2 regions of the Paenibacillus sp. WC2504 genome follow, and region 2 is predicted to be linked to the other one. Evidence: a T-box and tRNA genes for the amino acid it is inferred to sense, from the RefSeq annotation. Region 2 holds a T-box; the other holds one or more tRNA genes.
The links. A T-box is a leader RNA that pairs with one kind of tRNA and senses whether it is charged. The one in region 2 lies ahead of trpS (tryptophan--tRNA ligase), so its partner is inferred to be a tRNA-Trp.
Positions count from the first base shown of each region.

Region 1: it has a tRNA-Trp gene. The T-box ahead of trpS (tryptophan--tRNA ligase) is inferred to sense a tRNA for this amino acid. The anticodon was not compared.

Region 1 covers NZ_JBQZFH010000001.1:2,605,648-2,613,041, forward strand. The annotation lists rRNA gene ACUN27_RS11375 (23S ribosomal RNA) at 1-2,351, shown strand, start outside; rRNA gene rrf (5S ribosomal RNA) at 2,519-2,635, shown strand; tRNA gene ACUN27_RS11385 (tRNA-Ile) at 2,662-2,738, shown strand; tRNA gene ACUN27_RS11390 (tRNA-Asn) at 2,742-2,817, shown strand; tRNA gene ACUN27_RS11395 (tRNA-Val) at 2,836-2,908, shown strand; tRNA gene ACUN27_RS11400 (tRNA-Phe) at 2,919-2,994, shown strand; tRNA gene ACUN27_RS11405 (tRNA-Trp) at 3,001-3,071, shown strand; gene ACUN27_RS11410 (response regulator transcription factor) at 3,290-4,831, shown strand; gene ACUN27_RS11415 (sensor histidine kinase) at 4,855-6,621, shown strand; gene ACUN27_RS11420 (extracellular solute-binding protein) at 6,820-7,394, shown strand, end outside.
Region 2 covers NZ_JBQZFH010000001.1:7,066,903-7,074,296, reverse strand. The annotation lists gene ilvD (dihydroxy-acid dehydratase) at 1-416, shown strand, start outside; gene ACUN27_RS32025 (permease) at 466-1,545, opposite strand; T-box leader at 1,672-1,942, shown strand; gene trpS (tryptophan--tRNA ligase) at 2,027-3,010, shown strand; gene ACUN27_RS32015 (DUF5325 family protein) at 3,076-3,258, opposite strand; gene ACUN27_RS32010 (small, acid-soluble spore protein, alpha/beta type) at 3,412-3,639, shown strand; gene ACUN27_RS32005 (metal-dependent hydrolase) at 3,762-4,745, opposite strand; gene ACUN27_RS32000 (hypothetical protein) at 4,832-5,122, shown strand; gene gerQ (spore coat protein GerQ) at 5,183-5,623, opposite strand; gene ACUN27_RS31990 (response regulator transcription factor) at 5,762-6,454, opposite strand; gene urtE (urea ABC transporter ATP-binding subunit UrtE) at 6,685-7,380, opposite strand; gene urtD (urea ABC transporter ATP-binding protein UrtD) at 7,373-7,394, opposite strand, start outside.

The DNA.
Region 1 (7,394 bases), 4.5 Mb from region 2:
TTTAGTACGTGGACGTAGACCCGAAACCGTGTGATCTACCCCTGTCCAGGGTGAAGGTGAGGTAACACTCACTGGAGGCCCGAACCCACGAATGTTGAAAAATTCGGGGATGAGGTGGGGGTAGCGGAGAAATTCCAATCGAACTCGGAGATAGCTGGTTCTCCCCGAAATAGCTTTAGGGCTAGCCTCGGATGTTGTGAGTTGTGGAGGTAAAGCACTGATTGGGTGCGGGGCCCGCCAAGGGTTACCAAGTCCAGTCAAACTCTGAATGCCACAAACTTAAATCCGGGAGTCAGACAGTGAGTGCTAAGATCCATTGTCAAAAGGGAAACAGCCCAGACCATCAGCTAAGGTCCCCAAGTGTGTGTTAAGTGGGAAAGGATGTGGAGTTGCACAGACAACCAGGATGTTGGCTTAGAAGCAGCCACCATTGAAAGAGTGCGTAATAGCTCACTGGTCGAGTGACTCTGCGCCGAAAATGTAACGGGGCTAAACACGCCACCGAAGCTATGGCTTGCATCACCTTCACTGCGTCTTTGAATCGTGGATAGCCACGGGACATTAGCCAGAATCGACATTTAAAAATTGTTCAAAGATTCTGGCCAAATGTTCCAGCTAAACACGCGGATTCAAAGCTGGAGTGAAGGTGATGCATGGGTAGGGGAGCGTTGTATGTACGTTGAATTCTGACCGTAAGGACAGGTGGAGCGCATACAAGTGAGAATGCCGGTATAAGTAACGAAAAGATCAGTGAGAATCTGATCCGCCGAAAACCTAAGGGTTCCTGAGGAAGGCTCGTCCGCTCAGGGTAAGTCGGGACCTAAGGCGAGGCCGAAAGGCGTAGTCGATGGACAACAGGTGGAAATTCCTGTACCACCGTAGCCGTTATGAGCGATGGAGTGACGCAGAAGGATAGTGACGCGAGCTGATGGATGCTCGTCCAAGCAGTGAGGCTGGTTAGTAGGCAAATCCGCTAACCGTAAGGCTGGGCTGTGATGGGGAGGGAAATTTTAAGTACCGAAGGTCATGATTTCACACTGCCAAGAAAAGCTTCTAGCCAGGCGAAGGTGCCCGTACCGCAAACCGACACAGGTGGGTGAGAAGAGAATTCTAAGGCGCGCGGAAGAACTCTCGTTAAGGAACTCGGCAAAATGACCCCGTAACTTCGGGAGAAGGGGTGCCTCGGTAGGGTGAATAGCCCGAGGGGGCCGCAGTGAAAAGGCCCAAGCGACTGTTTAGCAAAAACACAGGTCTGTGCGAAGCCGCAAGGCGAAGTATACGGGCTGACGCCTGCCCGGTGCTGGAAGGTTAAGAGGAGTGGTTAGGGGCAACCCGAAGCTATGAATTGAAGCCCCAGTAAACGGCGGCCGTAACTATAACGGTCCTAAGGTAGCGAAATTCCTTGTCAGGTAAATTCTGACCCGCACGAATGGCGTAACGACTTGGGCGCTGTCTCAACGAGAGATCCGGTGAAATTTTAATACCTGTGAAGATGCAGGTTACCCGCGACAAGACGGAAAGACCCCATGGAGCTTTACTGCAGCTTGATATTGGACTTTGGTACGATCTGTACAGGATAGGTGGGAGCCTTTGAAGCCTGAGCGCCAGCTTGGGTGGAGGCGCCGTTGGGATACCACCCTGATCGTATCGGAGTTCTAACCTGGTACCGTGATCCGGTATGGGGACAGTGTCAGGTGGGCAGTTTGACTGGGGCGGTCGCCTCCTAAAATGTAACGGAGGCGTTTAAAGGTTCCCTCAGAATGGTTGGAAATCATTCGCAGAGTGCAAAGGCATAAGGGAGCTTGACTGCGAGACCTACAAGTCGAGCAGGGACGAAAGTCGGACTTAGTGATCCGGTGGTACCGAATGGAAGGGCCATCGCTCAACGGATAAAAGCTACCCTGGGGATAACAGGCTTATCTCCCCCAAGAGTCCACATCGACGGGGAGGTTTGGCACCTCGATGTCGGCTCATCGCATCCTGGGGCTGAAGTAGGTCCCAAGGGTTGGGCTGTTCGCCCATTAAAGCGGTACGCGAGCTGGGTTCAGAACGTCGTGAGACAGTTCGGTCCCTATCTGTCGCGGGCGTAGGAAATTTGAGAGGAGCTGTCCTTAGTACGAGAGGACCGGGATGGACGTACCGCTGGTGTACCAGTTGTCTCGCCAGAGGCACCGCTGGGTAGCTATGTACGGAGGGGATAAGCGCTGAAAGCATCTAAGCGCGAAGCCCCCCTCAAGATGAGATTTCCCAGTATGTAAGACCCCTTGTAGACGACGAGGTTGATAGGTTCGAGGTGGAAGTGCAGCAATGCATGCAGCTGACGAATACTAATCGGTCGAGGGCTTAACCTCATATAGGGATCTTTAATCGAAGATTAAAGTCTCTCAGATTTTCCCAACCAAGTGAAGATAAGCTTTGTAGCGAATTCCGAGTACTTGATTGGGGCCCAGAAACCCTAAGAATTCCACTTTACGCAAGTTTCGTATCTAGTTTTCAAGGCGCAAACACGCTTTGACTGTTTGGTGATGATGGCGGAGGGGACCCACGCGTTCCCATCTCGAACACGACCGTTAAGCCCTCCAGCGTCGATGGTACTTGAACCGCAGGGTTCTGGGAGAGTAGAACGTTGCCAAGCAGTACCCCTATGGGGGATTTTTTTGCAGGCCCTTAGCTCAGCTGGTTAGAGCGCACCCCTGATAAGGGTGAGGTCGGTGGTTCGAGTCCACTAGGGCCTACCATATTCCCTGATAGCTCAGTTGGTAGAGCACTCGACTGTTAATCGAGTTGTCACAGGTTCGAGTCCTGTTCGGGGAGCCACTTTCTTCTTTATCCCATGGAGGCTTAGCTCAGCTGGGAGAGCATCTGCCTTACAAGCAGAGGGTCGGCGGTTCGATCCCGTCAGCCTCCATTTCATCTAAGGCTCGGTAGCTCAGTCGGTAGAGCAGAGGACTGAAAATCCTCGTGTCGGCGGTTCGATTCCGTCCCGAGCCACCATGTTATAGGGGCATAGTTTAAAGGTAGAACAAAGGTCTCCAAAACCTTTGGTGTGGGTTCAATTCCTGCTGCCCCTGTCCAAAATGAAGCTATCATCATTCTGTTATACATCTAGGAGCTGCCACGGCAGCTCTTTTTTGTATTCCATTTTACAATAAAGGTTGGTATCCTATTATTTCATGCGGTAAGCGTAGCGCTCGTCAAGAGCCATAATTTCATTTATAATCGTGCAAGATATCGCACAAAATACGTCGTACTAGTGGTAGATGATGTAAATCTGGATAAGGAGTCTGTTATGACGATTTATTGCAAGGTTCTGATTGTTGATGATGAGATGTTGGTGCGCCAAGGCATCCGGCATCTTTTGGATTGGGAAAGCGAAGGATTTCAAATTGTGGGTGAAGCCTCCAATGGCAAAGAAGCGTTAGAGATGGTTCATTTGTACCAACCGAACATTGTGCTGACTGATATCGTCATGCCGGTGATGGATGGCGAGGAATTGACCAGAATCGTAAAGGGCATGTACCCGGAGATGGAAATCGTCGTGCTCAGCAGCTTCGGAGAATTCGAGTATGTTCGCTCTACGTTTCAAAGCGGTGTCGCCGACTACATGTTAAAGCCCAAGCTGGACGCGGTATCTATGTTAGCTGTTCTGAAGAAAACGGCAGAACGAATTCCCGCTTTTCAACATTCGGAATGGAAAAGTGAAAAAAAGCAGTCGGTTGATTACATCCTGGACATGCTGATATCGGGTTATTCCATTGACTATGACAGAAATGAAATAAGTACGATGGTTCCGTATTCCAGTTTTGTTTTACTCTCGGTGGTACAGGATAAATCCGTGTCCTTGACCCGAAATGAGGAATGGTTAGAAGCGGCACTGAAAGCGATCATTCAAAAAAGGGATAGACCCGTCGCTACACGCCGCCTTTCGCATCAAGACGGCTATATTCGCTACCTGCTGAATCTAGACAACTCCGCACAAGAGGATGCCGTACAGATAGCCCAGCAGCTGCTTGAAGCTAGCGATAAAGGTCATATGTCCATCGTAGTGGCGCTCAGCCATGTTTTTGAACATCTATCTGAGCTGCACGATATTTATACCAATGACATGTTGAAAGTGTTGGACCACCGCTTCTTTTTACCGGATCGCAGACTTCTCATTATCAATGAATTGGAGAAACAGGCGGAGAAAGGAGCTCCTTTTGACATGGAGGCGTTCACCGCAGAACTGAATCATCAAGAGTTTGACTTGGCTTTTGGGCGTCTTAGCACTTATGCTCACTCAATGAATGGCAGACTGGATACCGACATGTTTGAATTTAAATCTTTTTTGGACCACAGTCTGTTTAATATTATTGTTACGCTAAAGCATTTTCACTATGAGGCAAGCTCGTTGGATGAAGGCAAATACGAGTATTTTCGTGCGATTCATGAGGCTGAGCATATTGGGGAAGTTATTCTTTTGTTAGAAAAGTTTTTGAATGAGGCTGAATCGTGCGTCAGCGATAATCGGACGGGATCTCCGGGTATACAGAAAATTTTATTGTATATGGACAAACATTTTTCGCAGCCACTGACGTTAACTGAGGTCGCCAAACACTTCCACTTCAATCCTTCCTACTTGTCCAATTACTTCACGGTTCATAATAAAGAAGGTTTTAATGAATATTTGAACCGGATCCGGATCGATAAAGCCTGTACGTTGCTGCGCGAAAATCCTAATCTCTCCATTTCAGAAATAAGCAACCTCGTCGGATACTCCGATCACAGCTACTTTACGAAGGTGTTCCGAAAGCTGATGGGAATTTCCCCAAGTCACTATCGCAAAAAATAAGCACGAAGGGACTAGGATCCATAATGGGAGCATGGGTAAAGAAAATAACCGATCAAAGTCTGTTTACTAAAATGTTTATTGTGATGGTCGTAAGCATTATTTCCGTTACGATTCTGACCTCTTGGGTCACGGTTCAAATGTCGCAGAAGCTTTTCGTCCAGACGTTCAGTATTACCAATTCGAAAATTATCAATCAGATTAAAACGGGATTAGACGCCATTCATTATTCCAATATAAATATTGCCATTAGTGTCGCGCAAAGCGGCGCGATTAGAAGCTTCCTAACGGAGGGGGATACGGATTCGTTAACGAATTTCAAAACGAATTTCAGTATGAGTGATCAGATGAAGCGAATTCAGTCCGGGATTGGGGCCAAAAATATTGGCATCAGTGTTCTGGGTATGAATGGCAGGAGCTACGTAAGCGATGTCACCTACTGGTCCGGTTCTTCGAAGGAACTCCAGAACAGCCCAATAACACAAGAGACATGGAAACAGCCTGGCAGGATCATGTACAGCTTCATGAGGGCGGGAACATGGGGCTCCAATGAAGATCGGCTTGTTGCCACCAAAGCGCTGCTTTCTTCAGAAAGCAAAGAAGGTTACGGATCGCTCTACATGATGATTAGAGAGAGTGATTTTAAGAAAATTTATGCGAGCTTCACGAGTCAAGGCAATGATGTCATGATTTTGAATCAAAATGGTTTGATTGTTTCCAGTAACAGGGAGGATCTGATCGGAACCATTTCGGAGGAACTCTTGTCAAGCGCCAAGCTAGCCCAGCAATCCCAAGCGACAAGTCAAGAAATGACTTTGTTTAATCATGATGTCATCGTCTTGGCAGATTATTTACCTATGTATGATTTCTATCTCGTCAATGTGATTGATAAACAAATGACACTAGGCCAGATGCTCAACAGGAAGGCCTTATTTATGATTGGCGCCGGTATCGTATTGACGGCCGTGCTTGTTGTATATTTTATCACTCGTAGAGTAACGCGATCTTTAAGGACGCTTGTCATGAAGATGTCGAACATCACCAAAAAGAATTTTCTCAACTACATGGCGGTGACAGGTTCGTATGAGACAAGAGAGCTTAGCAATGCTTACAACTATATGCTTGATGAGCTCAACGATTATATTATTCAGTTGGTGGAGACACAGCAGGAGCAGCGGAAGGCTGAGTTAGCTGCGCTGCAGCAGCAAATTAACCCTCATTTTCTCTATAATACGCTGACTTCCGTTAATATTCTGGTTCAACAAGGGAGTAAAGAAAAGGCAACTGACACGATTCATGCGCTGATTTCTCTCCTGCAAAATACGATTAGCAATGTGAAAGATACGATATCTGTTGAGCAGGAACTTTTGAATTTAAAACATTATGTATTCATCAATCAAGTGCGTTATGGAAACGGCATCAAGGTGGATTACTTCGTTTCGCCGGATTGTTTGAAGTCGCAAGTGCCTAAATTGATGCTCCAGCCATTTATTGAAAATGCGTTTTTTCATGCTTTTAATAAAAAAACGACGGGATATATTTATGTCATAATCACGAAGGAAGGCGATACGCTGCACTGTGAAATCGTTGATAACGGCGATGGCATGGACCTTACGGAAGCAAAAAGCGAGCAGCGTACCTCAACGAGTGCCAGACAACTTTTTACAGGGATTGGCATTCGCAATGTGCATGATCGCATTCTGCTCCTATACGGAGAAAAATATGGAGTTTCCATTACGAGCACGCTTGGGCAAGGAACAAAAATTGCCATTAGTCTTCCTTGGAGAACTTAGCAAGTCCCCCCATGTATAGAAATCTAAAGAAAGTACAAATTATAAATAAAGTACCAAAATGGTCATTATGATAGCGGATACAATACACAAGATTTTCGCTAATTATGACAAATTTTTTTCTAACAGAAGGGATTTCCGAGATGCTATTCTTTTAAAAGAAAGCATTTTCAAAAAATCAAAACTACACGGGGGGCGCACATGAAAAAGAAAGTTTCAACCATTTTATTGGCTAGTTTTTTGCTGCTATCTGCATGCTCAAGTAAAGCACCTGACACAACTGGAACAGCGACAGGGACTCCAACTGGAACAGGAGCTGCGAAGGAAATTACGGTCTGGGCCTGGGATAAGAACTTCAACATTGCAGCGATGAAGCTGGCACAAGAGGCTTATGCGAAAGATCATCCTGACGTGAAAATAAACATTGTTGAATATGCGCAAGATGATATTATTCAAAAGTTGAACACGGGCTTGAACTCCGGGACAACGACGGGTCTACCGAATGTTGTACTGATTGAAGATTATCGTGCACAAAGCTTTTTGAAAACGTATCCTGATTCTTTTCAAGATTTGTCGGCATCCATCAAAGCATCCGATTTCGCAGATTACAAAATCGGTCCAACAAGCTTGAATGGTAAACAATATGGCCTTCCATTTGATTCCGGAGTAACAGGTTTATATGTTCGCTCGGATTATTTACAACAAGCAGGCTATAAACTGGATGATTTGAAGGATATTAACTGGCAGCAACTGATTGAAATCGGTAAAGCGGTTAA
Region 2 (7,394 bases):
TTGCCAATGGCAAAGTCAAAGAAGGCCACGTTGTTGTAATCCGCTATGAAGGACCTAAAGGCGGACCTGGTATGCCGGAAATGCTAGCTCCAACATCCCAAATCGTTGGTATGGGTCTGGGCGCGAAAGTTGCCTTGATTACAGACGGACGTTTCTCAGGGGCATCCCGCGGTATCTCCATCGGTCACATGTCTCCAGAAGCTGCTGAAGGCGGACCACTTGCTTTCGTTCATGACGGCGACATTATCGATGTCGATATGGATGGCCGCAAAATCAATTTACAAGTCAGTGATGAAGAGTTGGCGAAGCGCCGCGAAAGCTGGAAAGAGTTCCAACCGAAAATTAAAACCGGATATTTGGCGCGTTACACGAAAATGGTAACGAATGCGAGTGCCGGAGCTATTCTGAAATGGTAAAATAATAAACGGCCAGGGCTTAGAGCTCTGGCCGTTTTTTTTTGCTTTTTTATAAAAAGAAATGCATAAACAGCAAGGAACCGGTCAAAACCGTAATCGCAACAACGATGGAGAGTGTAAGCACGAATCGGGCTTTGAAGATGGATAACAGCATCAGCGTGCTTTTGACATCGATCATCGGGCCGAAGACGAGAAAAGCCAGCAGAGAGCCTGGAGAAAACGTCTTTGCGAATGAGGCGGCTACGAAGGCATCTGTTGTAGAGCATAAGGAAAGCAAGTAGGCAAAACCCATCATAAAGACATGAGAGACGAAGGTCCCTTGGCCGATGGCGGATAAGCTGTCTTGAGCGACAAAGGTTTGGATTAATGCCGTTAGGAAAGCGCCGAGCATTAGGTATTTGCTCATTTCATACAGCTCAGATGTGCCGTGACTGAGCATAGTTGCAATTCGGCTGTCACCGTGAGAGTGGTTGTGGCCGTGATCGTGGTGATGAGCATGATCATGCGTATGGACATGGTCATGGTGATGATGATGCTCGTGATGCTCATGCGTATGGATATGCTCAGCCGCATGCCCGCTATTGGCGTGGCGCAGCGGACTGCTTTTCAGAAAGCGGGTCAAGAGGAGACCGACAACGAGAGCAACACCAAAGGTGAGCCCCATGCGTGAATAAGCCATTTCCGGCGCGCTGCGGAAAGCCATGAAGGTAGACGCGAACACGATCGGATTCAGAATCGGTCCGACGAGTATGAAAATCACGGCAATGTACACAGGCATTCCTTTGCGCATAAGCCGGCGAACGAAAGGTATCATGCCGCACTCGCAGAGTGGGAACATAATCCCGAGCACACAGGCAAACAGGATGCCGCCAAGCGGATGCTTGGGTGTCATACGTCGGATGAAAGCTTCCGGGATGAAGTTTTCAACGACGGTGGAAAGCAGGACCCCCATGAACATAAAAGGCAGGGCGTCGAGAAAAATGTCCATAAAAGCAGCAAATACATGCTTGATATCTTTCAGGATCGGCTCCATCGGCGGAAGCTCTCTCGTCGTTAGAATGAGGATGAGAAGACATGCGCAAATCACCGTGGAGATGGGAAGGCTCCACCGGTATAGTGTTGATGACAATGCATTGACACCCCTTTGCCCGTTGATGATAGAATCGTATGTTATCTATCCTATGTCCATGCTGGGAAAGATAGGACAAAGACCTTGGTTGACAATGGAAAGTCAAGGTGTATAATTATATAAAATCAATAAGCGATGATAGGAACAAGTACGTTTGTATCCCGTTTCTCAGAGAGCCGGTGGTTGGTGCGAACCGGTGAAACGAACAAACCGAATGGATCCTTGAGCTTGAGGCTGAACACAGATGAAGGTTGCCGGAACCTAGGCCGGAGGAACATCCGAATCTGACAAGTATGCCGAACGGCTGCTCTCCGTTACAAGAGCCTGAAGGTCTATGCGGCAATCTATGCTCATACATGGACAAATTAGGGTGGTACCACGGTCTCTCGTCCCTTGCGGGGAGAGGCCTTTTTGTTGTCTTTTTTGACTGTTCCAACGTACAAAAAGTAAATTTTATGAGGAATGTGGAGGGATTTTCACAATGAAACGAGTATTATCAGGCATGCAGTCCAGCGGCCAGTTGACAATTGGAAATTATATTGGCGCTCTTCGCAACTATGTGAAACTGCAGCATTTGCACCGTTGTTATTTTATGGTGGTGGATATGCATGCGATCACGGTGCCGCAGGATCCTGCAGCGCTGAAAGAACAGACGGAGTCCATTGCTGCGCTTTATATTGCGGCGGGACTAGATCCGAATAAGGCATCCATCTTCCTGCAATCCCATGTTCACGCACATGCGGAGCTCGGCTGGATTATGACGACACTGACGAACATGGGCGAACTTGAGCGCATGACGCAGTTCAAAGATAAATCGGAAGGCAAGGAATCCGTTGGCGCAGGTCTATTTACGTATCCATCCCTCATGGCGGCAGATATTCTCTTGTACAATGCCGATCTGATCCCGGTTGGGGATGATCAGAAGCAGCATTTGGAGCTTACTCGCGATCTGGCTAACCGTTTTAACAACCGTTTTGGCGATATGTTCGTGATGCCGCAGCCTTATATGCCGGAGATTGGCGCAAGAATCATGTCCTTGGACGACGCTTCCAAGAAGATGAGCAAAAGCAGTCCAAATGCCGGAAGCTACATTGCCATGCTGGATGAGCCGTCTGTCATTCGTAAGAAACTTAGCCGCGCCGTGACAGATTCTGGCCGTGAAGTGAAATACGATCCTCAGAATAAACCGGAGGTTAGTAATCTGATCTCGATCTACTCGCATTTTGCTGAGATGAGTGTAGCTGAGATTGAAGCCCGTTATGATGGCCAAGGTTACGGTCCGTTCAAAAAGGATCTGGCTGAGCAGATCGTGGCTGTCCTTGAGCCGATTCAACAGCGCTATCAGGAGATTCGCCGCTCGGGTGAGATTTTTGATATTTTGAAAAAAGGTGCGCAAGAGGCAGCTGAAGTCGCTAACGAAACCTTGCTTGAAGTGAAGAAGCGGATGGGCTTCGTAGTCATCTAAACGAAAGCGAAAAGAGCTCAAACAGCGGTAATCGCTGTTGAGCTCTTCTTTGTGCAGCCGTTTGGTTACGGCCGGGAATTTCTCTTGCGAATCTTTGCCTTAACGGCAAAGCCATAACCGATAAAGCCTAACGCGATGATCGTGCAAACGAGAATCATCCATGGCTGCCGGAGTGCGATAAATAGGGAGATGGAGGCAAGCAGAAGCGTGCCGATTATAGCGAATAAAAGCGCGAGCGGTTTACTCATGAACGTGACCTACTTTCTAGAAGTTTAAACAGTGTCTTCTTATTCTAAACTTTTTTGAGCGCTGTGCATATAAATTCATTTCCTCCACATACTATGTTTGCAAGCTTGCAAATACATCAAAGATCATAGCTGACTGAAAGGAGTCTGATCCTTATGGCACAATCTCGTAACAGCAACACTTTGGCCGTCCCACAAGCTACAGCAGCTCTAAATCAATTGAAATATGAGGTAGCTCAAGAACTGGGCATCCAAATTCCTCAAGATGGTTACATGGGCTATATGGCTACTCGCGATGCAGGTTCAATCGGGGGTAACATCACTCGTCGTCTCGTGCAAATCGCTGAGCAAACGTTGGCTGGTCAATCCGGCTTCCGCAGCTAAGAAGCGATAACCCGTTATTAGTCTTCCCGATTATTGTAATATAAAAGCTCAGAGGCCTAAAAAACCTCTGGGCTTTTTTTTGCGGAAAATAAAAAGACGCGTAATGGCACGCGCCTCTTTGTTTAATAAAGATCAACTCGAAGTTTCTTTTCCAGTCTAGTGTCGTTGACCCAGCCTACGTAGGAATCGAGTGTTTTGAAATTGTGATCCATATGGATGACGCCTACGAACGGGTATTGTTTACGGTGGCGATAACGCACATCGGCCCATCTGACTTCGTAACCCCAGCGGTGTTCTTTCACTTCCGCACAGGTGAACGATGAGAAATACAGCAAAGCTTGAATGTCTTCATGCTTCTTGGAAGCTTCGACGGCTGGATGATCCTCACATCTTACGGTATCCAACCATTTGAGCTTGGAATTCTTAAGCTCGCCCAGTTGGAAAGTGCCGTCCGCTCTTCTTTTTACGACATTCCAGACGTAGAGGTTGAATGTTACAATAAGTGTGTACTGATCGCCATGCTGGAAAGTCGGGTCTTTCCGGTAAAGGCCTTTTTCTACAATGTAATGGTCAAGTGTGCGCCAAATGTAGTAAAGGGCGATGATGCCATATAAGGTTGGGAATACAAGCTTTGGACTAGCCACGTGGAAGGACCACATGAAGATAGCCGCAATGTGGCTCGAAAAGATAAAGGGATCGAAGATATGGATAATGTTCCACGATACCCACTTTTCAGAAAAAGGCCGAATGGCTTGTGTACCATATGTGTTGAAACAATCGCTGAAAACGTGAAAACAAACTGCGATCCCTACCCACATTCCTAGATGCAGCAGAGGGACTCCGTGAAAGAATAAAGCTAGTGCGCCAGTAATCAATAGCGTCCAAATCAGTAAAGCCGGCAAAGAGTGGGAACGACCGCGATGATTACGGATATACGTGGCGTTGTTCTTGAAACGAAGCAGCCCGTCCACATCCGGAATCTGTGAACCGATAACGGTTCCGATGAAGACAGCAGTTGTAGCGGCTGAATCCGCGGAAACGCTGGGATCAATCTGCGACAGTCCTGCTAACCCTAAGCCAATAACAAGATGTGTTCCTGTGTCCAAGTGGGTTTCTCCTCCTAAGGTCATTTTCCGTCTTCTTATTAGTTTACCATTTTGGAGCAAAAAATAAATCAGAGGGAGATCTAAAAATGTCTAAAGTTTTTGTAGAGTATGCCATAAATCCCGAATATCGGGACTCTTTTCTCATCTATATGCAGGAGTGGCAAAAGCGGGAAGGGCGTTTGGAGGTATTGGAGGGAACGGACCAGCCAGGACTTTATGTAGAAATTTGGAGCGAAGTTAGCCGAGATGAATATATCGCTATGAAGGAGGATCGATTACAACAAGGCGGAGGGCAGGGCAACCAGGCAGCGTGGGAAAAGTGGGTCAAAGGCGGATTAAGCAAGCTGCATATGTGGCATTTTTCACCTGTTGATTAACGAAAAGAAAACCGCTGCCTTGGTTCAGGTTAGCGGTTTATTGGAGATGTAGCATCCGTATTATTTTCTGTTGGCATAGGGATAGTAGTAATTTAATTCCTCGTCGAATGTAATGTAGTCCAGATTCACCATAAGCAGTAAGTAGCGCATGCCTGTAGCCGGATCGCTGATGATGATATGGTCGCGTCCTGCTGCTTCCAACTTGCCTTTGAAAATTTTGGCATTCCATTGCGAGTTATTTTCGTATGTCATGTAGAGCGTAGCCATTTTGCCAAGATTGAGCCGCAAAATATTCTCGATATAAGATTCTTCCATCGGTAGGCCAGGCACGTTTACACCGGTTTGCAGGCCGGATCCTGTAGATGGCAGTGTGGAGCCGCTAGGCTGCATAGGAACCATTTTGTTCGTAATGGCTGTTGGAACCGGGTAGGCTGGGTATGGATTTCCGCTGAATGTTGGCATTTGCGCTTGATTGCCAATTTTGTAAGGGTTATTCAACATAACTGTAAATCCTCCTTGGAGCTTTCCTAGTGGAAGCTTTCTTCTTGTGAAGCATACATCTCATCATATTGTGCATTCGCCTATTTGGTGACTGATTTCCCCGTTCATCTACAAAATAAAAAAGCTCCGAAAGGGAGCTTAATTCAGTAAAAATTTATATCCGACACCCCAGACGGTTTTGATATATTTCGGTTCTTTCGGGTCGGTTTCTAATTTTTTGCGAAGGTTTGCGATATGTACATCTATGGCACGCTCGGTAACATAAGAATCGAAACCGCGTACCCGGTTGAGCAGCTCCTCGCGGCTGTAAACACGGCCTTGATTTTGCCATAATAGCTTCATAATCTCGAATTCGGAGAACGTGGTCTCAATTAATTTGTTATGTACAAAAAGACACCGTTTCTCGAGATCCAGGTAGACGACCTGATTGGTTGAGGGTTCGGCTGCGGCAGCTGCAACATGGGCAAAAGCGGTCGAACGCCGCAATAAGGCTTGTACCCGTGCGGCTAGTTCTCTCATGGAGAAAGGTTTGCATAAGTAATCATCTGCTCCCGTTTGCAGACCTTTAATACGGTCGGAAACTTCACTTTTGGCCGAAACCATGAGAATGGGTATAGTTGAAGCTGTTCGGAAGTAGGTGCATAGCTGGATTCCGTCAACATCTGGCAGCATGATATCAAGAACAATGACATCAGGATTGAAATCCCGGAACAAGGTTTCTCCTTGGCGGCCATTCTCCGCCCGCATGACTTGATAACCTTCTTCGTACAAATAAATGGACATCATTTCACCAATGCTTAGATCATCTTCAATAATTAAAACTTTAGACATAAACGTTCCCCTCCTTTTCCTTCAAAAGGCTCGGTGCTCGATATGCCGGACGCAACATTCGATCCTATATGTAACATGTTATCATTATCCATTTTGTGCCGTCCAGTTTTTAGGCAATAATTTCAATTTCTTTTCAAAAAAGAAAAAAGGAAGCTGGATGGTACTTGATCCCTAAAGATTAGGTCAAGTAATCCAGCTTCCTTTGGTAGGTTGAGCATTCGGGAACGAAATCATACGGTTAAGTGCTTTCGAACTTGATCTTCGCTCAACTGCTCAGCATGACCTTCGGCGGCAACCGTCCCCCGGTCTATGACATAATAATAATCCGCGATGCTCGTTGCGAACTCCAAGCTTTGCTCGACTAATAAGACGGCTATCTCCCTTCTCCGTTTAATGGATTCGATAATGGCTTCAATCTCCATCACGATGGAAGGTTGGATGCCCTCCATGGGTTCATCCAGCAGCAGAAGTTTCGGACCGGCTGCCAGAGCACGGGCGATTGCCAGCTGCTGCTGCTGTCCGCCGCTGAGGTCTCCCCCTTTGCGGTGAAGCATTTGCCGCAGAACGGGGAAGGTGTCAAAGAGAGACTCGGGCAGCTTCTTCCTCCCGTCTGTCGCGGCTTCAAGGCCGAGCAGCAAGTTTTCCTCAACTGTTAGCTGAGGGAAGATTTCTCGGCCTTGCGGCACATAACCGATGCCCGATTTTGCGCGCTGATCCGGAGGAAGAGTCGTGATGTCCCGCTCATTATAGTGAATGGAACCGGACTTGGGTTTAACCAGGCCCATAATGCTCTTCATGAGCGTTGACTTGCCTACGCCGTTACGGCCCATCAGACAAACGATCTGTCCAGGTTTCACAAGTACGTTTACTTGGCGAACGACCATGCTTTCCCCATAACCGGCTTCGATGTTTTGAAGATTAAGCACCGCGCTCCACTCTC